One region of the Clostridium sp. TJA085 genome, then DNA from elsewhere that is predicted to be linked to it. Evidence: a T-box and tRNA genes for the amino acid it is inferred to sense, from the RefSeq annotation. Region 1 holds a T-box; the other holds one or more tRNA genes.
What was found. The T-box of region 1 lies ahead of gltX (glutamate--tRNA ligase). A T-box ahead of a tRNA ligase gene usually reads a tRNA of that ligase, here a tRNA-Glu.

Region 1 (12,259 bases):
GTTTTAACTGCAGTTGGATTACTTCCAATAGCAGCAGCTGGAGTTGATATAGCAGAAATGATGAAGGGTGCAGCTGATGCAAGAGAACTATACTCAAATCCTTCACTTAAAGAAAATGATTGTTACAAATATGCAGCAGCAAGAAATGCTTTATATAATAAGGGAAAAGAAATAGAAATATTAGTTAACTATGAACCATCACTTCACTACTTCAATGAATGGTGGAAGCAATTATATGGAGAATCAGAAGGAAAAGATAATAAGGGAATATTCCCAGCTGCAGTTGATTTCTCAACTGACCTTCACTCAATGGGACAATATATTCAAGAAGGTAGAAGAAACTTATTTGAAACAGTTCTTCATGTAGAAAAAGCTGAAGAATCAGTTATTATAGAAGCTACAGAAGATAATATAGATGGATTAAACTTCTTAGCTGGAAAAGATATGAACTTTGTAAATCAAAAAGCTTTTGAAGGAACATTATTAGCTCATAATGATGGTGGAGTTCCAAACATGGTTGTTAGAGTACCAGAATTAACTCCTTACTACTTTGGTCAATTAGTTTACTTCTTTGAAAAAGCATGTGGAATTAGTGGATATCTTTTAGGAGTAAATCCATTTAATCAACCTGGAGTTGAAGCATACAAGAAAAATATGTTTGCTTTACTTGGAAAACCAGGATATGAAGATATGAAAGCTGAATTAGAAGCTAAATTAAAGTAGTTTATGAAAATTATAATTGATGGAGATGCTTGTCCAAGCATCTCCAAAATTGAAGATTTAGCAAAAGAATATGCTATAGAAGTAAATATTTTTGTTGATATACATCATGTTATAAAAAGTGATTATTCAAAAGTGATAGTTGTAGATAGTGGATTTCAAAGTGTAGATATGTATGTTGTTAATAATTCAAAAATAAATGATATTGTAGTAACTCAAGATTATGGAGTGGCATCTATGTGCTTGGGTAGAGGTTGTAAAGTTATAAACCCAAGAGGTACATTATACACTGATGATAATATAGATGTTTTGCTTGAACAAAGATATATAGCACAAAAATTTAGAAAAGCTGGTGGAAGGCTTAAAGGTCATAAAAAGAGAACTAAAGAAGATGAAGAAAGGCTTATAAAAAATTTGAGAGCTTTAATTGAATATATTATAAAAAATTGAAGGCTAAAGAAATATAATTATTTCTTAAAGCCTTTTTTATTTGTAGTTTAAATATAATGTTGTATAATATACTTAGATAAATATGGAATTTTATTTGTAAAATAAGGGTTGTAATATAATGTATTATTATATTTATTAATACGGGGTGAAATTTATGGGAACTATGAACATTTTATTTGGCAAAAGGAGTCCTCAAGCACCTAAAGAGAATATAGAAATAGGCGTTGACTTCGAAGAAGCCATCGATTTTAAGGTTTTAATTGGTAATGATGGAATATGGAATACAATAAAAGAATTCAATAGTAAAAAGTCATGTGTATGGACACCGAAAAAAGAGGGTAATTATATGGTTATGGTACAAGGGAAAAGAAAAGGGTCTAAAAAATCATATGATTTTTTAGCAAAAGAGGCATATATTATAAGAAAGAGTATAGGTGAAGAAAAATTGATTATGGATGTTTTACTAGAAAAGGAAGAATATTTTATTGGTGAAAAAGTTAATATAGAAGTTGTTTCTGAAGAAAGAACATTACTTTATAGGTTTTGGAAAAAAGGAGATAATGGCTGGGAGCCAGTTAGAGACTATTCAACAGATTGTAAATTATCTTATGCTGTAACAAAAGAAGGCGTTGAAGAATTACTTATAGAATGTAAAAGGCCTGATTCAAAGGAAAATGTTGATGATTATAAAATTATAAAATTTAGTGTTAAAGAAAAAAATAAAGTTGAAATAATAGATTTTAAGTGTTTAACAGATGAATTATTATTGAATGAGGAACTTGTATTTAAAGTAAAAGCTTCATGTGAAGATGCAAGACCATTGTTATTTAAATTTATAAAAATGGACAAGTATGGAAGATCTATATGTGTACAAGATTATTCATCAAGAAGAATTGTAAGCTTTCAAGAAAATGAAGAAGGGGAATATAAATTACTTTGTTTAATGAAAGATATATTTTCAAATAAAGAATATGATGACAGAGCTGTTATGGTTTATGAAGTAAAACCATATAAAGCTATAAGAATTAATAGTTTTAAAGCTGATGTAAAAAGTCCACAAATTTCAGGAACAGATATAACATTTAAAGTAGATGCGTCAGGTGGCAGAGAATTAGTATATAGATATATTATTGATGGGCCAATAGCAGAAGATTCTTGTTATACAAGAAGTAAAGAATTTTATTGGAATCCTAGAGAAAAAGGGTCATATAAAATAACTTTATATGTTAAAGACATTTCATATGAAGGAGATTATGAAGAGAAAAAAACAATACTTTTTGATATAGATAAAAGAGGAGATAAACCTATAAGAATTGTTGATGTAATATCAGATCAACGTAAGGAAGTTCTTATAAATACTCCAATAAATATTAGGGCTATAGCAGAGGGAGGCAGTATACTTTTATATTCTTTTGTTATATTAAAAGATGGAGTTGAAATAGATAGAAGAGATTTTACAAGGACAAATTGGTTTAATTATGTACCTCATGAGAAGGGTGAATATGAAATAAGTATTAGAGTTAAAGATAAATATTCTTTAAACGAATACGATGTTGAATCAAGTTTATTTTTTAAAGGGAAAGATTACTTACCAGGAACTATAGATTATATATTACTTCCATGTAAGGAGAATTTTTTAGTTGGAGATAAATTTGAAATAGAAGCAGTAGTACAAAATACAAACAATATATTAGTTAATTTTGTTACCAAAATAAATGGTCATGAAGTTGAAGCAACCGGCTTTGTTAAGAATAAAAAATTATCTATTACACCAAAGTGTTCAGGAAAATATACATTTGAAGTATATGCTAAAAATATTAAATGTGAAACAGATTTTGATACAAAGAAGGAAATTTCTATTTATATTTATGATGCAACTCCTGTTACAGATACTAAAATAACAATAGATAAAGAACCAATAAAAATAAATAAAGAAGTGAATTTTTGGGCAGAAAGCAATGGTGGAAAAGATGTATGTTATGAGTTCTATGTAATGGAGAGAGGAAATTGGGTAAAAGCTCAAAGTTATAGTAAAAAAAGATATTATACATTTATACCATTTTCAAAAGGAAAGTATAGAGTAATGGTTCTTGCAAAGAGCTTTTATAAAAGAGTTAATTATGAAGATTACTGTGAAATAGAATTTACTGTTTAAAATAAAGAAGCCTTTAGAGGCTTTTTTATTATGCAAATAATTGCTTTTTAATTAAATTAATAATACAATAAGATGAAACTTAAGTAGACTGTTGATATATAAATGATTTATTTAATATTTTGAAATACTAAATAGGTGATAATAAAAAATATATTAATGAATATATAAAATAATTGTTTAATTAAAAATTATAATAATTAATTAGTAAATTTAATATAAAAATAAAGTTAAGGATAAGAGGTGTATTTTATAGTGCAAAGATTAGATAAGATAATTTCAAATTTAGGATATGGAAGTAGAAAAGAAATAAAAAAGATTGCTAAAAAAGGTGTAATTGAAGTTGATGGTGAAATTGTAAAAGATAGTGCGATGCTAGTTGATCCAGATAAGTCAGTTATAAAAATAAATGGTGAGCAAATTTTTTATAGAGAATTTATATATCTTATGATGAATAAACCTGATGGTGTTATTTCAGCTACATATGATTCAAGAGAAGAAACTGTAATAGATTTACTAGAAGTTGAGCATCAAGTTTTTGAGCCATTTCCAGTTGGTAGATTAGATAAAGATACGGTAGGATTATTATTTTTAACTAATGATGGTGAATTAAATCATAGATTAATATCTCCAAAATGGAAGGTAGACAAAATTTATTTTGCAAGGATTGATAAAAAGGTAACAGAAAAAGATGTAGAAGCATTTAAAAATGGAATAACATTAGATGATGGATATAAATGTAAAGAAGCTACACTTGAAATCTTAAGCGCTACTGATGAAGGTTCAGAAGTAAATATAACAATTCAAGAAGGAAAATTTCATCAAGTAAAGAGAATGTTTGAGGCTGTAGATAAGAATGTTGTTTATTTACAAAGAATAGAATTTGGCGGAATTAAACTAGATAATGAATTAGATGAGGGCGAATATAGAGAGTTAACAGAAGAAGAAATTGCACATTTAAAAAGCTTTTAACGAATAATAAATTTAATATGCAAGAAAAGTATTCATAATATATGAGAGAATTAAATAAAAATATCAAATTTACTTGCATTTTATAATGCGTTAACATATAATACTAATGCGAGGATAAATAAAAGGAATAAATAGCCCCCTTTTTATTTATTGCTTATTGCTAAGACGTAACCGAGCCCCAATGGTTACGTCTTTTTTTGTATAAATAATTATTATTGTATGCTTAATTTAAATAATAAAAATAATTAAATTTAAACAATGTGGTTTAAATATTTCATAAAATTAATAAAATGAAATTTATATTGCAAAATTAATTTGGATAAATAAATATATTTATTCAAAAATTATATTAGAAGGAATTTTGACATGTTTACAATAGTATTTAATAAATGTATAATTATATAAGTTAGATTTAAGATAAATTAAAAATGTTAAAAGTGCGTTGAAGAAGAAGAGTATATGAATATTTACTTTTCAGAGAGTTAGGCAATTTGGTGTGAGCTTAATAAGTAAAGTTATAGAAAGAAGCTTTGGAGCATATTAATTTTGGGTTCTCCCATTATAGAGAAATGAGTGAGTTTAAATTTAATTTAAACTAATTTAGGTGGTACCGCGTAAAGCTTTAGTCTTTTCGTCCTAAGTATAGGAGGAGAAGGCTTTTTTTAATACATAGAAAATAAACTTTTAGAAAGGTGATGTAAAAATGAGTAGAGAAGTATTAGCAAATTTAATATTTAAAAATGAATTAAAGACTCCAGAATATTATTTAGAAAAATATCCAAAAAGAAATTTAAAAGAAGGAGCTAAAGTAGTAAGATATGCTCCAAGTCCAACTGGATTTCAACATATTGGTGGAGTTTATGCAGCTCTTATAAATGAAAGACTTGCACATCAAAGTGAAGGTATTTTCTACTTAAGAATAGAAGATACTGACCAAAAAAGAGAAGTTGAAGGTGCAATAGAAGATACAATACAAACTATGCATAACTTTGGAATGGACTTTGACGAAGGAATGACTGGAGAAGAAACTTCAAAAGGAGAGTATGGTCCATATAGACAAAGTCAAAGAAGAGAAATATACCATGCTTTTGCTAAGGATTTACTTTTAAAGGGATTAGCTTACCCATGTTTCTGTACACCAGAAGAGTTAAATGAAATAAGAGAAAAGCAAATGGCTGAAAAAATAACTCCAGGATATTATGGGAAATATGCTATATATAGAAATCTTTCAACAGAAGAAGCTATAAAGAAAATAGAAGCTGGTGAAGAGTACATATTAAGATTAAAGTCACCAGGAAAAGAAGAAAATAGAATAGAATTTCATGATTTAATAAAAGGAGATATATCATTCCCAGAAAATGTTCAAGATATAGTTATAATTAAATCAGATGGATTACCAACTTATCACTTTGCACATGCTATAGATGATGCTTTAATGCATACTACAGATGTTATAAGAGGAGAAGAATGGTTATCATCACTTCCAATACATCTTCAATTATTTGATGTATTAGGATTTGAAAGACCTAATTATGCTCACGTTCCAACAATAATGAAATCAGAAAATGGATCAAAAAGAAAGCTTTCAAAAAGAAAAGATCCAGAAAGTGCTGTAAGTTATTATAGAGAGGAAGGATATCCAGCAGTATCAGTTATAGAATATCTTTTAAATATAATAAATTCAAGCTTTGAAGATTGGAGATCAGAAAATCCAGATGCTGATTATCATGAATTCCCTGTTGCTTTAGATAAAATGAGTAAATCAGGAGCTTTATTTGATATAGTTAAACTTCATGATGTAAGTAAAAATGTTATATGTAAGATGAAAGCACCAGTGGTATATGATTATTACACAAATTGGGCAAAAGATTTTGATAAAGAAATGTATGACCTTGTAACTTCAAATGAAGATATGATGAAAGAAGTATTTAATATAGATAAAGAAGGTCCAAAACCAAGAAAAGACTTTGGAAAATGGAATGAAGTTAAAGAAAAAATATTCTACTTCTTTGATGAGTTATTTGATAGTGAAACAGCAGAAGATGTTGAACTTCCAAAAACATTAAACTTAGAAGATGCAAAAAGTATAATAGAAAGCTATGCTAAAGTATATAACTTTGATACAGATCAAGAAACTTGGTTTGAAGAGCTTAAAGCATTAGCAGTAGAACTTGGATATGCAACAAATAGAAAAGAGTATAAGAAAAATCCAGAAAACTTTAAAGGTATGGTTTCTGATGTAGCAGGTGCAGTAAGAGCAGCACTTACTCATAGAACTAATACTCCAGATCTTTATACTATAATGCAAATAATGGGTGAAGATAAAGTAAGAGAAAGATTTAATAAGTTTATTAGTCTTTAGTATATAAAAGAGATGCTTTTTAAAGCATCTCTTTTAATTTAAGGATTTTAAAGTATTTAATTAAAAGAGAATTTTTATAAAATTTTAAATAAAAAAAGTGGTACTATAAGACCACTCTTTTATTTAAAATTTATTTATTATTTTAGTTTAAATGAACTCTTTAAAGGAACAATTCTATTAAATATTAGTTTATCATTAGTAGAATTTTTGTCCACTGAGAAGAATCCGTTTCTAACCATTTGGAATTTATCAAGATTTTTTGCATCCTTAATAGCAACTGGTTCTATAAATCCTTCTAAAACTTCTAATGAATTAGGATTTATTTGTTCTAAGAAATGTTTACCTTCGTTTTCTGGAGCATCATCTAATATTAAAGGTTCATATAATCTAAATTCACAAGGTATAGCACTTTTTGCATCAACCCAATGAATTGTACCTTTAACTTTTCTTCCAGTAAATCCTGAACCACTCTTAGTTTCAGGGTCATAAGTGCAATGAAGTTCTACAACATTTCCTTCAGCATCTTTTATTACATCATTACATGTTATAAAGTATGCGCCCATAAGTCTAACTTCGTTTCCTGGGAATAATCTAAAGTATTTTTTTACTGGAACTTCCATGAAGTCATCTTGTTCAACATATATTTCTCTTGAAAAAGGAACTTCTCTAGTTCCAAGCTCTGGATTCTTAGGGTTATTTGGAATAGGTAACATTTCAGTTTTACCTTCTGGATAATTTGTTATAATAACCTTAAGAGGTTTTGTAACTGCCATTGCAGTTGGAGCTTTAGTTTGCAGATCTTCTCTTAAGAAGTAATCAAGCATTTGAGCGTCAACAATTGAATTATTTTTAGCAACACCTATTGCTTGACAGAAGTTTCTTATAGATTCTGGAGTATAACCTCTTCTTCTAAGTCCTGATATAGTTGGCATTCTTGGGTCATCCCATCCATCAACTATATTTTCATCAACTAATTGTTTAAGTTTTCTCTTACTCATAACAGTATTAGTCATATTAAGTCTTGCAAATTCTATTTGTTGAGGTACTTTTTCCATTTCACATTCTTTTACGAACCAATCATATAAAGGTCTGTGATCTGCAAATTCTAAAGTACATATTGAATGAGTTATACCTTCAATAGCATCTTCAAGTGGATGAGCAAAATCATACATAGGATATATGCACCATTTGTCGCCAGTATTATGGTGAGATGCATGAGCTATTCTATAAATTATTGGATCTCTCATATTCATATTAGGAGACGCCATATCAATTTTTGCTCTTAAAACTTTCTCTCCATCTTTAAATTCACCTTTTCTCATTCTTTCGAATAAATCAAGGTTTTCTTCGATGCTTCTATTTCTATAAGGGCTTTCTTTTCCTGGCTCTGTTAATGTTCCTCTATATTCCTTCATTTCTTCAGGTGTTAAATCACAAACATATGCTAAGCCTTTATTTATTAAAAGAATAGCTCTTTTATACATTTCATCAAAATAATTTGAAGCGAAGTGAAGTTCATTCCAGTGACATCCAAGCCATTGAACATCTTCTTTTATTGATTCAACATATTCTGTATCTTCTTTAACTGGATTTGTGTCATCAAATCTTAAATTAGTTCTTCCATTAAATTCAGCACCAAGTCCGAAGTTTAAAAGAATAGACTTTGCATGACCTATATGTAGATAGCCATTTGGTTCTGGTGGAAATCTAGTAATTATAGAATCATGTTTACCGCTCTCTAAATCTTCAATAATTATATTTCTTATGAAGTTAGATGAATTAGTATCATTTGACATAAAGATTACCCTCCTGCAATTATATTTTAAATAGGGCCATTAAAAATAACCTCTAATCTATGTCTATATATTATACATTTACCTTTAATTTTAATCTAATATAGTGAAAAAATAAAGTATAACTTTTCCTTTATAACATATGAATTACACAAATGAATATTATGTCTATAAAAATATATTTTATAATTTAGAACATAATAAAGATTGTGTTAAGTTGGTTATAACATCAACAGATTCATTGAAGTCTCTTTTTACCCATAATTCTAAAATTGAACTCATGCTACTTGCTATAAAATTAAAAAAATAAGGACTTAAATTATTATTTTCTAATAATTGAATTTTTGTGTCAGGAAGTAGTGATATAAAAGATTCAGTATAATTTATATATTTTTTATTTATTAAAAAGAATAAGTTATTTTCATGTATTAATTTTAATAGGTCTTTATGTTTAATCCAATAACTATAATATAAATAAATTATTTCTTTAGGAGATAATTTATCAAAATTTTTATTTCTTTGAAAATCATTAAATAAGTTATCAAATATAAAATGTAAAATATCTTCTTTGCTATCAAAGTTTCTATAAAAGGTTTTTCTAACTAAGTTAGCTTCTTGGCATATTTGTGTTACTGTAATATCTTTATAAGGCTGATATTTCATTAGTTTTAATAATGATTTTGCTATCCAATTTTGAGACTTTATAGCCAGTGAATTAGTTTGAATTTTATACATAGTGACACAAACTCTCCTTTATGTGTAATTTAAATTAATTGTATTGTATTTGCTTGATGATTATTATAATATTAAAAATAAAATGACACAAGTGAGTCATGAGTTATTTGTAAATAATGAAAGGGTGAAATAAATGGGTTATGTAGATATTATAAATGAGCATAGATGTTATAAAATGGGCGATAATGTTATTGTAGCTAACAATGGAATAAGTTTTTCAATTGAAAAAGGAGAATTTGTAATAATATTAGGACCTAGTGGAGCAGGAAAGTCAACTGTTTTAAATATATTAGGAGGAATGGACTCTCCAGATGAAGGACAAGTATTAGTTGATGGAGTTGACATTGCAAAGCTTAATAAAAAAGAGCTTACAAAATATAGACGTGATGATATTGGATTTGTATTTCAATTTTATAATTTAGTACCAAATTTAACTGCAAAAGAAAATGTTGAACTTGCAACTCAAATTTCTAAAAATGCATTAAATGTTGATAAAGTACTTAAAGATGTAGGATTAGGTCATCGTATGGATAATTTTCCAGCTCAACTATCAGGGGGAGAGCAACAAAGAGTTGCAATAGCAAGAGCATTAGCTAAAAATCCAAAGCTTTTGTTATGTGATGAACCAACTGGAGCATTAGATTATGAAACAGGAAGACAAGTATTAAGATTATTACAGAATACATGCAAAAATACAGGTACTACAGTTATAGTTATAACTCATAATTCTGCATTATCTCCAATAGCTGATAGAGTTATACATGTTAATGATGCAAAGGTTAGGGATATTAAAGTAAATAAGAATCCTAAATCTATTGATGAAATAGAATGGTAAAAGGAGAGAAGTTTATGAAGAAAAAGGCTTTATTTAAAACTATTTTAAAAGAAATTTCTTCATCTAAATCAAGATTTTTATCTATTTTATTTTTAATTATGTTAGGGGTTGGATTTTTTTCAGGATTAAAATCGGCAGGTCCTGATATGTTAAATACAGCTAATAAATATTTTGATGAACAAAATTTGATGGATTTAAAAGTACAATCTACAATGGGGATTGATAAAGGTGATATAGATGAATTAAAAAAAATAAAAGGAGTAGACTATGTTGAACCTATATATAGTAAGGATGTATTAATAGGGAAGGAAGGACTTTTATTAAAACTTATTTCTTATGATAGTAATAATAAGTTAAATAAATATGTTGTTGAAAGTGGAAGATTACCAGAAAAGAATGGAGAAATTGCATTAGATAGCAAAGAATCTATTAAACAATTATATAAAATAGGTGATAAGATAAGTTTTTCTTCTGATAATAGTAAAGAGTTAAGTGACGAAATTAAAAATAAAACTTATAAAGTAGTTGGTTTTGTAAAAAGTCCTATGTATATTGGAAATTATGAAAGAGGAACAAGTGCTATTGGAAAAGGTAGGGTTGATGGATTTGGTTTAATTTCAGAATCTGAATTTAAAATGCCAGTATATACAGAAGCTTATTTAACATTTAACGATTTGAAAGGTTTAAACAGTTATAGTGAAAAGTACAATGATTTATTAAATAATCATATAAAAGAAGTAGAAAGTGTAACAAAAGAACGAGGGGTATTACGCCTTGATGATATAAAAAAAGAGGCAAATGATAAACTCTTAAAAGCTAAAAATGATATTATAAAAGCTAAAAATGAACTTAAAAAAGCTGAAAGTAAGTTAAATGAGTCTAAAAAGAAAATTAATGAGGGAAGAGAAAAATACGATAAGAACTTAAGTGAATTTAATAATAAAATGCAAGATGCAAAATTAAAATTAGATAGTTCTAAAAATCAATTAAATTCTAAAAAAGAAGAGTTAGAAAATAAGTTAAAGGATTTACAAAAGAAACAATCAGAAATTTTAAAGGCAAAGGAAGAAGTAAATAAAAAATTAAATGATGTAAATAATAATATAAATAAGCTAAAGCCTTTATTTAATCAAGTAGAAGCTTTATTAAAGCTACCTCCTAATAATATACCTAACAATATGAAAAACCAATTAATTGAAAGTTTAAAAGAAGTACCAATTAATAATGGTTCAAATTTAGGTAATTTATTAGAAGGGTATTTTAATGGAGAGGTGGAAGCTAATGCTATTTCAAATAGTATGAGTTCTATAATTAAAAATTTAGAAATAGCAAAAATTAATATAGAAAAAGGTAAAGAGGAATTAGAAAGTAATTATAAAAAATTAAATAATGGAATAGTACAAGTTAATCAATATAAACAAGAATTTAATAAAGCATCAAAAATTATTAAGGAAAAGGAATCAGAATATAATAATGGAAAAAAATTAGGGTTAGAAAACTTTAAGTTAGCTAAAGAAAAATTAGATGAAGGTGAAAGACAATACAAAGAAGGTTTAAATAAATTTAATAATGAGAAGTCTAATGCTGAAAAGAAAATATTAGATGGAGAAAAGGAAATTAAAAAAGGGGAAGAAAATATAAAAGATATCAAGGTTCCTGATTATTATGTATTTTCAAGAAGCGATAATTTAGGTTATAGCGAATATGAAGATAATGCAGATAGAATTACAGCATTATCACAAGTATTTCCTTTATTTTTCTTTGCAATAGCAGCTTTAGTAAGTTTAACAACGATTACTAGAATGATTGAGGAACAAAGAATTCAGCTTGGAACTTTTAAGGCACTAGGTTATAGTAATTTTGATATATCACTAAAATATTTAGTGTATGCAACAACTGCAAGTTTAATTGGAAGTTTTTTTGGATTATTGATTGGATATGAATTACTACCAAGAATTATTTATAATGCTTATAGTATGCTTTATAATTTCACAGATTTACAAATTTCATATTATTTAAGTTATGCACTTATATCAATTGCAATAGCAATTTCTTGTACTGGAATATCTGCTTATGTAGTATTGAGAGAAGATTTAAAAAGTACTTCAGCAACACTTATGAGGCCTAAGGCTCCAAAATCAGGTAAGCGTATATTATTAGAAAGAATAAAGCCTATTTGGAAAAGGTTCAATTTTATAGAAAAAGTTACTGCAAGAAATATATTTAGATATAAGGATCGT
Region 2 (12,259 bases), on a different contig from region 1:
CCGTTTGAAATAGTAGAAAATCATACTGAATATGAAGTTGGTCATATATATGGTTTAGGAGTAAGTGGATTTATAGGTTCAACACTAGAAATAGAAGCATCAGTTTTTGAAGCAAAGAAAAAGGGTGCAGGAACTGTAAGATTTAATGAGACTGCAGGAAGTATGGCTAAAGATTCAGTATATAATGCAGCTTCAGTAATAAGAAAACTTACTGATAAAGACATAAAAGATTATGATATTCATGTCAATGTAGTTGGTGGAGGAAAAATAGATGGTCCATCAGCAGGTGCAGCAATAACAGTTTGTATAATAAGTGCTTTATTAAATAAACCTTTAAGACAAGATGTTGCTATTACCGGGGAAATATCATTAAGAGGAAAGGTTAAGCCTGTTGGAGGAATATTTGAAAAAATATATGGTGCAAGAAGAAAAGGAATAAAATTAGCTATTGTGCCAGAAGATAATAAAAATGATGTTCCACAAGGATTAACTGATATAGAAGTTAAAACTGCAAAAACTATTGAAGATGTAATGAATTTAGTTTTTGAATAATAAAGTAAAGAAGATTTTAATCTTCTTTACTTTATTTTATTATTTTTATTATATAGATTATATGATAAAATTAAAATTTGGAAGGAGGTATAAGCATGGAAACAACAGTTAATAAAACATTGCCACAAAGTATAGAAGCGGAACAATCAGTAATTGGTTCTATGATTATTGATAGAAGTGCAATAGCTCAGGCTGCTGAAGGACTAGAAGAAAATGATTTTTATAGAGACAGTCATAAAGTTTTATTTAAAAGCATACTTGATATGTTTAAAAAGGATATGGCTGTAGATTTAGTTACTGTACTTGAGGAGTTAAAAGCTAACGATATGTTAGAAAGAGCTGGCGGTGTTACATATGTAACAGAAATAACATCATCTGTACCAACTACAGCTAACCTTTCTTCTTATATAAAGATAGTTCAAGAAAAATCAACGCTTAGAAAGCTTATAAAAGCTTCAACTTCTATTATTGAAGAAAGTTATAATAAACAAGGAGAAGTTGAAGATGTATTAGATGCAGCAGAAAAAAGAATATTTGATATAGCAGAAAAAAGAACTACAAGTGATTTTGAACCTTTAAATCAAGTTCTTGAAAGAGGATTTATTGAAATAGAGAGATTATTTAATAATAAGGGTGAAATAACAGGAGTAGGATCTGGATTTGTAGATTTGGATGCGAAAACTTCAGGATTCCAAAAAGGTGATATGGTTCTTATAGCTGCAAGACCATCAATGGGTAAAACAACATTTGCACTAAATATTGCAGAATATGCAGCACTTAGAGAAGGTAAAAGTGTAGTTATATTTTCTTTAGAAATGTCTAAAGAACAATTGGCATATAAGCTTTTATGTTCAGAAGCAAATGTTGATATGTTAAAGCTTAGAACAGGTGCTTTAGATGATAAAGATTGGGAGAACATAGCAAGAGCTACAGGACCATTGTCTAAAGCAAAGATATATATAGATGATACCGCAGGGGTTTCGGTAATGGAAATGAGATCAAAGTGTAGAAGATTAAAGATAGAGTATGGTATAGATTTAATTCTTATAGATTATCTTCAACTTATGTCAGGATCTTCATCAGAGAGTAGACAACAAGAAGTATCAGAAATATCTAGATCTATAAAAGCATTAGCAAAGGAAATGGAATGTCCAGTTATAGCATTATCTCAGTTATCTCGTGCACCAGAACAAAGAGCAGATCATAGACCGATGCTATCTGACCTTAGAGAATCTGGTTCAATAGAACAAGATGCTGACCTTGTTATGTTTTTATATAGGGATGAATATTATAATAAGGAAACTGAAGATAAAAATGTAGGGGAATGTATAATAGCAAAGCAAAGAAATGGTCCTGTTGGAACTGTTAAATTAGCTTGGCTTGGTCAATTTAGTAAATTTGGAAATTTAGATACTATACATACAGAATAATTATTTACAACTACTATGAAAAGCTCACCGTATCAGGTGAGTTTTCTTTATAATAAATTAAAATTGGAGGATTGATTATGAGTAAAAAAATAGGATTTATAGGTTGTGGTAACATGGGAAGCTCAATGCTTGGAGGATTAATAAGCAAAGGATTTTCTAATAATGAAGATATTATAGTTTCAACTAGAAGTGAAGAATCAAAAGAAAGATTAGAGAAGCAATATAGAGTTAATGCAACAGTACATAATGAAGAAGTTGTTGAATTTGCTGATGTATTAATTCTTGCAGTAAAACCTTATATGTATAAAGATGTTATTAGTAAAATAAAAGAACATATAACTAAAGACAAAATAATAATAAGTATTGCAGCTGGAATAGATTTAGAAGATTTACATGAAATGATAGGAGAAGATTATAAAATAATAAAAACTATGCCAAACACACCTGCTTTAGTAGGAGAAGGAATGTCTGCTATATGCCCTAATTCAAATATTAATGATGAAGAATTAGAATATGTTTGTAATATGTTTAATTCATTTGGTAAATATGAAATACTTTCAGAAGAGGATTTTCATGGATTTATAGCACTTTGTGGATCATCACCAGCATATGTATTTATGTTTATAGAGGCTATGGCTGATGAAGCTGTAAAACTTGGTATTCCAAGAAGTAAGGCATACAAAATGGCAGCTCAAAGTGTACTAGGTTCAGCAAAGATGGTATTAGAAACAGGTAAACACCCTGGAGAATTAAAGGATATGGTATGTTCACCAAAAGGTACAACTATAGAAGCAGTATGTGAACTTGAAAAGCTTGGTTTTAGAAATTCTATAATAGGAGCTATGGATAAATGCGCAGATAAATCAAAAAATATGTAATAAATTTATTTTTATATGTTGACAAAGTAAAAAATAGAATATATACTATAGTTAGTGATAATCAATATCAATTAGAAAGCGTAAGAATTTTGAATTGGTTATATACTGGACACACAGAACACACATAAAAAAACATTAACGCGAAAAACTCCTCTTAATTATTAAGTTAAGAGAAAAAAACCTTAGATTCCACAGGTCTAAGGTTTTTTTCTGTTATTTTTAATTCTATACGAATTATTTATTAAATTTATAGAAAAATATTCGATAATATGTTGATTTACAACTTCCAGTTTGTTACTATATTCATGGAGATTATAAAAATCTCAATAATTTATATTAATTTATTTAATTAATGTAAATAATAAAGTTAGTGAATAATAGGTCTAAGAAGACTTATAATCCAAAGGAGGCAAATAATATGTCAGCATTTATAGTAGTAGGAGCCCAATGGGGAGATGAAGGAAAAGGTAAAATGACAGATTACCTTGCAGAAGAGGCAGATGTTGTCGTTAGATTCCAAGGAGGAAATAATGCAGGTCATACTGTAGTTGTTGGAGATAAAGAATATAAGCTTCACTTAATACCTTCAGGAATACTATATGATGATAAGGTTAATGTTATTGGAAATGGTGTAGTTGTTGATCCAAAGGCATTATTTGAAGAAATAGAATATTTAGAAGGTGTTGGAGTTAAGGTAACACCAGAAAAATTAATGATAAGTGATAGAGCACAACTTATAATGCCATATCACAAAGTATTAGATAGATTAAAAGAAAAAGCTAGAGGAAAAAATGATATCGGAACAACAGGAAAAGGTATCGGACCATGTTATACAGATAAATATGAAAGATCAGGAATAAGAGTTTGTGATCTTATGCATGAGAATGTATTTGAAGAAAAATTAAGAGAAAATGTAGAAGCTAAAAATGCATACATAACAAAAGTTTTAGGTGGAGAACCTTTAAGCTTTGAAGAAATATTCAATGAATATAAAGAGCTTGCTAAAAAGTTAAGACCATTTGTAAAAGATACATCAGTTCAAGTTTATGATTCAATCAAGGCTAACAAAGATGTATTATTTGAAGGTGCTCAAGGTATGCTTCTTGATATTGACTATGGAACATATCCATATGTAACATCATCAAATACAACTGCTGGTGGTGTAGCTAGTGGTTCAGGAATAGGACCAAATATGATAACTAATTCAGTTGGTATAGCTAAGGCTTATACAACAAGAGTTGGTAAAGGACCATTTCCAACAGAATTAAATGATGAAATTGGTGATTGGATAAGAGAAAAAGGACATGAATATGGAGTTACTACTGGTAGATCAAGAAGATGTGGATGGTTAGATTTAGTTATACTTAAAACATCAGTTAGAGTAAGTGGATTAACTTCACTTGCAGTAACAAAAATAGATACATTAGCAGGACTTGATAAAATAAAGGTTTGTACAGGATATAAGTTTAATGGAGAAGTTATTGATTACTTCCCAGCTAGCTTAGAAGATCTTGCAAATTGTGAGCCAGTATATGAAGAGTTCGATGGATGGGATGATAGTGTTGCAGATGCAAGAAGCTACGAAGAACTTCCAGAGAATGCTAAGAAGTATATTGAAAGAATAGAGGAATTTACAGATACAAGAGTATCTATAGTTTCAGTTGGTCCAAAGAGAGACCAAACAATGAGAGTTAAAGAAATTTAATTCCGACTGAAGAACTTGACTTTAATAAATGTATAAAATATAATTTTTTATAGATGATATTTATGTACTAAAATTATTAAAGAGGTGAATTTATGATAACTAAAGATATGACAATCGGTGAAATAATAAAAAAGGACCCAACAAGAGCAGAAGTTTTAATGGCGTTTGGAATGGGTTGTGTTGGATGTCCATCAGCACAAGCTGAAACTTTAGAAGAAGCAGCTGAAGTTCATGGATTAAACTTAGAAGCTTTATTAGAAGCTTTAAATAATAAAGTAGAATATTAATAAATTTAGCAGATAGCCTAGGCTATCTGCTTTTTACTTTACATATATGTTTTTGTTAGAAGTTTGTAAAAAATAGTTTTAACATGTTATTAGTTAATATTATATTTGCAAACTTAATATAATTAATAATTTGTAAAAACTAAATTAATAAGTACATGGAAGATAGAAAGTTTAATTAATTTAATGTAGGATTATAATAAATAATACTTTGAGGTGTGAGAATAATGACTAATAAATGTATTAAAGAATATACAAAACAATATGAAGTAATGTATAGAGATTCAGATTATAAATTAAGATGTAAACTTGCATCTATGGTAGATTTTTTCTGTGATATTGGTAATATTCATGCAGAAGCAGTAGGAGATTCAATAGATTTTCAATTATCACATGGATGTACTTGGGTATTTTATAAATATGATATAAATATTTATAAATATCCAAAATATAGACAGAAAATAAATGTAACAACAGTTCCATTAGGATTTAAGAAGTTTTATGCATTTAGAAAATATTTAATAAAAAATGAAGATGGAGAACTTTTAGCAGAGGCGACAGCACTATTTTTCTTAATAAATATAGAAAAGAGAAGACCCGCTAGAATACTTAAAGAGCAATATAAATTTTATGGTGAATTAGGAGATATGGAAAAAGCCATAGATATGGGAAAAATAAGAAGAATAGATAAAGAAGATCATTATAAAGAATTTCAAATAAGGTATAGTGATATAGATTCTAATACTCATGTTAATAATGTAAAATACATTGAATGGGCTATAGAATCAGTTCCAATAGATGTGGTTAAGGATTATGAAATAGATAAATTAAAAGTAGTATTTGAAAAAGAAACAACTTATGGAAATAGAATTCATGTATCAGCAGAAGTTATAAAAGAAAATAATGAATTAATAACACTTCATAAAATTATGGATAAAGATGGTCAAGAACTTACGTTATTAGAAGCTCATTGGAGAAAATCAATATAAAATTTTAAAAATAGACTGCTTTTGCAGTCTATTTTTTTGCAATTGAATTAACTACTAAAAATGCTGAACTCCATGCCCATTGAAGATTAAAACCACCACAATCACCATCTACATCTAAGATTTCACCTGCAAAGTATAGATTTTCAACTAACTTAGATTCTAAGGTTTTTGGATTAACTTCTTTAGTATTTACACCACCTACTGTTACCTGTGCATTTTGGAATTCTTTAGTTCCTATACATTTAAATGACCAATTTTTAAGTCTTTCAATTAAAGTATTTTGATAACTCCAATCCATATCACAACAAGGAATATGAATATCGATAATTCCTATATCTTTAAGTAAAATAGGTATAAGTTTTTTATTAACTACTCCAATTAAAGAATCAGATATACTTCTATGAGAGAACATAGCAAGGTGTCCATATATAAAATTACTAACATCATCTAAAGATTTTTCAGGCATCATATCTAAGTTTATCCACACATCGTTATGTTTTTTTAATTCACGAGAAACTGTGGATGAAATTTGAAGTATTGGTGGACCAGAAATTCCGTAATCTGTGAATAATATTTCTCCGAATTCTTCTCTAATAATTTTATTGTTAGATATTAAAGATACTTTACCTTCAAATTTTATTCCTGACAATCCTTTAAGTCGAGGATAATCAAGTTTTAATTGTACTATGCCAGGCATTGTAGGAGTTATTGAGTGTCCTAGGATTTCAGATAGTTTATGCCCTGATCCATCTGAACCAGTTTTAACAGCAGATTTTCCACCACAGCAAAGTAAAAGTTTTGAACAATTAAAATTAGGAAATTCATCATTACTTGTGGATAATTTAAAAGTTTTTTTCTTGTGGATAGTTTTAACTTTACAATTTGTGTATACAGGTATGTTTCTATCTTCAAGAGCTAACCTAAAAATATCTACAACTGAAGATGCTTGTAAGGATTGTGGATAAAGTTTGCTATTTTCAATTTGAACGATTGGAAGTCCTATAGATAAAAAGAAATTTTTAGTATCTTCTATAGAAAAACTATTTAATGCATCAATAAAGAAATTATCATTTGAACTATGATAATTTTTAAATGGATAACATATAGAAGAATTTGAAATATTACATCTACCATTTCCAGTAGTTAAAATTTTCTTACCAACTCTATCATTTCCTTCAACTATAGCAACATCTAAACCAAGATCTTTAGCTAGTATTGCAGACATAAGTCCTGAAGCACCACCGCCAACAATTATTAAATCGTGATATATCATTTTAAAACGCTCCTTAATAAATCTTTTAAATAATTCTACCATAGTAATAATTTTGATTAAAGAATGGAATATTAAAAATAGAGGTGTGTATTATGAAAGTTATTGTAAAAGATAAGTATTCAGAGGATTATAATAAGCAATTTAGTGTAAGAAGAATAAATTATGATAAAGTTTTAGTATTATATCCAAATACTGAAGGAATTAAAGAATTTTATAATAAAGATGTAGAAATATTAACTGAAAATAAAATAGATGAATTTTTATTTTCTAATAAGGAACTTTTAAAAATAAGACTTCAAAGGGGAATTTCAGTATTTTTATATAAAGCTTTATTAGATGGAATAGAAATTGAGTGTAAGGAAAAATTAGATGAACTAATAATATTATTAGATACTTATTCAATAAATAAACGTAATGTTTGGGAAAAAAACTTACTCATGCTAGTTAATAATAAATTTCCTATAAAAGTTGAAGCAATTGGGAAAAAATTTAGTAGAAAAGATTATAGTTTAAAGATTAGGACTATAGAAAAAGCTGAATTTAAAGAATTATGTAATAGAGAAATTAGTAAAATAAAGAAAGAAGTTGATGAAAGAGAAAAATTAATATCAAAATATACTTTAGCTATGGAAAACCTTGAAAATCCGGGTGTTTTAAAGAATAAACCAAATAATAAAAAAGAATTTAAATTGCTAGAATAATGAATTATTAAATATAAAAAATAAAAAAAATAAAAAATTATTTAAAAAAGTGTTGACACTTAAATTGATTTTATGTAATATAGTCTATGTGATTAGCGCCAAGTAACGAATAAGCGCAGATTATAAAAAGTTTTAACATGGCTCCTTGGTCAAGCGGTTAAGACACCACCCTTTCACGGTGGTAACAGGGGTTCGATTCCCCTAGGAGTCACCATTTTTATGTGGGCGCATAGCTCAGCTGGGAGAGCACCTGCCTTACAAGCAGGGGGTCACAGGTTCGATCCCTGTTGTGCCCACCACATAATTTTTAATGCGGCTCAGTAGCTCAGCTGGTTAGAGTGCTGGCCTGTCACGCCAGAGGTCGAGGGTTCGAACCCCTTCTGAGTCGCCATTTTTAAAATTAATAATTTTTATAATATGCTGATGTGGCTCAATTGGCAGAGCAGCTGACTTGTAATCAGCAGGTTATCGGTTCAAGTCCGATCATCAGCTCCAATTTAATATGGCTCCTTGGTCAAGCGGTTAAGACACCACCCTTTCACGGTGGTAACAGGGGTTCGATTCCCCTAGGAGTCACCATTTTTATGTGGGCGCATAGCTCAGCTGGGAGAGCACCTGCCTTACAAGCAGGGGGTCACAGGTTCGATCCCTGTTGTGCCCACCACATAATTTTTAATGCGGCTCAGTAGCTCAGCTGGTTAGAGTGCTGGCCTGTCACGCCAGAGGTCGAGGGTTCGAACCCCTTCTGAGTCGCCATTTTTAAAATTAATAATTTTTTATAATATGCTGATGTGGCTCAATTGGCAGAGCAGCTGACTTGTAATCAGCAGGTTATCGGTTCAAGTCCGATCATCAGCTCCAATTTAATATGGCTCCTTGGTCAAGCGGTTAAGACACCACCCTTTCACGGTGGTAACAGGGGTTCGATTCCCCTAGGAGTCACCATTTTTATGTGGGCGCATAGCTCAGCTGGGAGAGCACCTGCCTTACAAGCAGGGGGTCACAGGTTCGATCCCTGTTGTGCCCACCACATAATTTTAATGCGGCTCAGTAGCTCAGCTGGTTAGAGTGCTGGCCTGTCACGCCAGAGGTCGAGGGTTCGAACCCCTTCTGAGTCGCCACTTTAAAATTATTATTTGAAAAATTATTTTTTAAAATTTAATATGGCTCCTTGGTCAAGCGGTTAAGACACCACCCTTTCACGGTGGTAACAGGGGTTCGATTCCCCTAGGAGTCACCATTTCTTTTTTTTTATACAAAAATGGGCGCATAGCTCAGCCGGGAGAGCACCTGCCTTACAAGCAGGGGGTCACAGGTTCGATCCCTGTTGTGCCCACCACATAATTTTAATGCGGCTCAGTAGCTCAGCTGGTTAGAGTGCTGGCCTGTCACGCCAGAGGTCGAGGGTTCGAACCCCTTCTGAGTCGCCAAAGTTAGAAGTAAGATTTTATCTTACTTCTTTTTTTTATTTTTTTATTCTTTATATTATCAATCACGACATATAATTATTTTCATAATCTATTAATAAGAAATTATAAAAATTAACACGAAAAGGAGGTTAATAATGAAATTAAATGAAGTTGAGTTAGGGTCTATTGTGAAGGTAATTGATATAGAAGTAGATGGAGATCTTAGAAGAAGGTTTTTTGATATGGGAATAGTAGAAGGGACTTTAATAGAAGTTTTATACGAGAGTCCATTTAAAGATCCAAGAGCATATTTAATAAGAGGGACTGTAATTGCAATAAGAGAAGAGGATAGTGAAAAGATTAGTGTAGTTAATCAATTTTAGGAGAGGATTAAATTGGGACTAAATAAAAACTCAACTGGAATAAATATATTATCTTTAAATAATTATAAAAATAATACTAAAGAGAATTTTGTAATTGCATTAGCTGGAAATCCAAATGTGGGAAAAAGTACGGTTTTTAATGCATTAACTGGATTAAATCAGCATACTGGTAATTGGCCAGGAAAAACAGTAAGTAATGCGGAAGGATATTATGAATTTAAAAATAAAATTATTAAGGTAGTTGATTTACCAGGAACTTATTCACTATTATCTAATTCAGAAGAAGAGGAAATTGCAAGGGATTATATATGTTTTAATAAACCTGATTTAGTTGTTGTAATAGCTGATGCAACTTCTTTAGAGAGAAACTTAAATTTATTTTTTCAGATCTCAGAAATAAGTAAAAGAGTAATTTTATGTGTTAATTTAATAGATGAGGCTAAGAAAAAGGGTATAAATATAAATACTAAATTATTATCAAAAGAAATAGAAACATCAGTCATAGAAACAGCTGCAACAAAAGGAGTAGGTATAGAAGAATTAAAGGAAGCTATACTTATTGAAGTGTCAAGAGAAGAAAATGAAAAATGCTTAATAAAATATGATAATTATATAGAAAAAAATATTAAAGTTTTAAAAAATGTTCTAATGGAAGCTAATAATGAAATTACAGAAAAAGAAGGTAGATGGATAGCTTTAAGATTATTAGAGGGAGATAGCAGTATAAAAAATTCTATATACAATATATATAACTTTAATGAAAAGAATTTGGATATAATTTCATTAAAAGTTAATGAGATACTAGAAGAAAATAGAGATAAGATTATAGGGGATAAAATAATAAAAACTCTTATAGGTAAGGCTGAAAATCTTTGTAATAAAGTTGTAAAAGTAACGAATAAATATAATAATTTTCAAAGAAAAATTGATAAAGTATTAGTTTCTAAAATAACTGGAATACCTATAATGATAATTACATTGCTTGTTGTTTTGTGGATAACAATAACATTAGCAAATTATCCATCTTCTATGCTTGCAAATTTATTCGGATATGGTGAAGAGTATTTAAGAGATTTATTTTTAAATACATCTGTACCAAATTGGATTTCTGGAATTTTAATAGATGGTGTATATGTAACATTAGCATGGGTAGTTTCGGTAATGCTTCCACCTATGGCTATATTTTTTCCTATGTTTACTCTTTTAGAAGACTTAGGATACTTACCAAGAATTGCTTTTAATTTAGATAAGTGCTTTAAAAAATGCTGTTCATGCGGAAAACAAGCTTTAACTATGTGCATGGGTCTTGGATGTAATGCAGCTGGTGTAATAGGATGTAAAATAATAAATTCTCCTAGAGAAAGATTAATAGCAATTTTAACTAATGTATTTATGCCTTGTAATGGCAGATTTCCAATGCTTATATCTATAGCTACTATATTCATGGGAGGAATATCAGTAGGAATTAGTGGAAATTTAGTATCAGCAATTACTGTTACTGTTGTTATTATTTTTGGAGTTCTTATGACTTTTCTAGTATCTAAAATTTTATCTAAGACTATACTTAAGGGAGTTCCATCAAACTTTATATTAGAACTTCCTCCATACAGAAAACCTCAAGCAGGTAAAATAATAGTTAGATCAATATTGGATAGAACATTATATGTACTAGGAAGAGCGGTAGTTGTTGCAGCACCAGCTGGTGTTGTTATATGGGTATTTTCTAATATTAATGTTGGAGATAGTTCGCTTTTAACAGTATGTGCTGATTTTTTAGCACCTTTTGCTAATAGTATAGGTGTAGATGGATATATTTTAATGGCATTTATACTAGGCTTACCAGCTAATGAAATAGTTATGCCAATTATAATAATGAGTTATTTAAGAGCGACAACAATGCTTGAACTAGAAAGTTTATATGAGCTTAAAGACTTGTTAATAGCAAATGGCTGGACAATACTTACGGCTATTAATGTTATGATATTATGTTTAATGCATTATCCATGTGGAACAACGCTTTTAACTATAAAAAAGGAAACAAATAGTATTAAGTGGACTATTATAAGTTTTTTAATACCAACTGTTGCTGGTATATTTATATGTTTTTGTACAACACAAATTTGGAGATTGATCGTATAAAAAGTGGAGTATTTATAAATACTCCATTTTTTATCTCTTTGATAAATTTAATTTTATTCTTATATCTTCAGAATAAAACTTTTGTAATTTAAAGTTTCCTAAAAGTCTTGATGATATTCTTTCGCTATAATGTCTTGAAAGTTCAGCTAATGTGAAGTTAGTTGATATAATCATCTTTTTCTTTTTAAGCAGTTTTTTATTTATTAAATTAAATAATTCTGTAGCAACAAAATCATTAAGTTGTTCTGAACCTAAATCATCTATAATAAGAAGATCACAGTCTATAAGAAGTTTTTCCATATAAGTATTATTATTAAATCTTACTTCTTTTAATGCTTTTATTAATTCATCAGAAGTTTTATAAATAACTAAGAATCCTCGATCTAAAAGTTCTTTAGCTATACAATATGAAAGAAAGGTTTTTCCGCTACCTGGAGTTCCATAAAACAATAAGTTATCAGAACTATTACTGAAGTTTGGAATAAAGTCTTTCATTATGAATTCTAGATTATTTCT

Region 2: it encodes a tRNA-Glu, which carries the amino acid that the T-box ahead of gltX (glutamate--tRNA ligase) is inferred to sense. The anticodon was not compared.

What each region holds. Positions count from the first base shown of each region.
Region 1 is NZ_JBZEEZ010000003.1:19,281-31,539, reverse strand. It holds gene AC4FQW_RS09485 (glucose-6-phosphate isomerase) at 1-723, shown strand, start outside; gene AC4FQW_RS09480 (YaiI/YqxD family protein) at 727-1,170, shown strand; gene AC4FQW_RS09475 (triple tyrosine motif-containing protein) at 1,325-3,325, shown strand; gene AC4FQW_RS09470 (pseudouridine synthase) at 3,578-4,294, shown strand; T-box leader at 4,728-4,936, shown strand; gene gltX (glutamate--tRNA ligase) at 4,998-6,656, shown strand; gene AC4FQW_RS09460 (glutamine--tRNA ligase/YqeY domain fusion protein) at 6,794-8,452, opposite strand; gene AC4FQW_RS09455 (TetR/AcrR family transcriptional regulator) at 8,633-9,184, opposite strand; gene AC4FQW_RS09450 (ABC transporter ATP-binding protein) at 9,318-10,019, shown strand; gene AC4FQW_RS09445 (FtsX-like permease family protein) at 10,034-12,259, shown strand, end outside.
Region 2 is NZ_JBZEEZ010000007.1:29,147-41,405, forward strand. It holds gene lonC (Lon family ATP-dependent protease) at 1-552, shown strand, start outside; gene AC4FQW_RS12760 (replicative DNA helicase) at 648-1,982, shown strand; gene proC (pyrroline-5-carboxylate reductase) at 2,060-2,860, shown strand; gene AC4FQW_RS12770 (adenylosuccinate synthase) at 3,279-4,565, shown strand; gene AC4FQW_RS12775 (DUF1858 domain-containing protein) at 4,658-4,852, shown strand; gene AC4FQW_RS12780 (acyl-[acyl-carrier-protein] thioesterase) at 5,077-5,838, shown strand; gene AC4FQW_RS12785 (BaiN/RdsA family NAD(P)/FAD-dependent oxidoreductase) at 5,867-7,111, opposite strand; gene AC4FQW_RS12790 (hypothetical protein) at 7,204-7,812, shown strand; tRNA gene AC4FQW_RS12795 (tRNA-Glu) at 7,952-8,026, shown strand; tRNA gene AC4FQW_RS12800 (tRNA-Val) at 8,036-8,111, shown strand; tRNA gene AC4FQW_RS12805 (tRNA-Asp) at 8,127-8,203, shown strand; tRNA gene AC4FQW_RS12810 (tRNA-Thr) at 8,232-8,307, shown strand; tRNA gene AC4FQW_RS12815 (tRNA-Glu) at 8,317-8,391, shown strand; tRNA gene AC4FQW_RS12820 (tRNA-Val) at 8,401-8,476, shown strand; tRNA gene AC4FQW_RS12825 (tRNA-Asp) at 8,492-8,568, shown strand; tRNA gene AC4FQW_RS12830 (tRNA-Thr) at 8,598-8,673, shown strand; tRNA gene AC4FQW_RS12835 (tRNA-Glu) at 8,683-8,757, shown strand; tRNA gene AC4FQW_RS12840 (tRNA-Val) at 8,767-8,842, shown strand; tRNA gene AC4FQW_RS12845 (tRNA-Asp) at 8,857-8,933, shown strand; tRNA gene AC4FQW_RS12850 (tRNA-Glu) at 8,978-9,052, shown strand; tRNA gene AC4FQW_RS12855 (tRNA-Val) at 9,076-9,151, shown strand; tRNA gene AC4FQW_RS12860 (tRNA-Asp) at 9,166-9,242, shown strand; gene AC4FQW_RS12865 (FeoA family protein) at 9,377-9,604, shown strand; gene feoB (ferrous iron transport protein B) at 9,617-11,743, shown strand; gene AC4FQW_RS12875 (ATP-binding protein) at 11,774-12,259, opposite strand, start outside.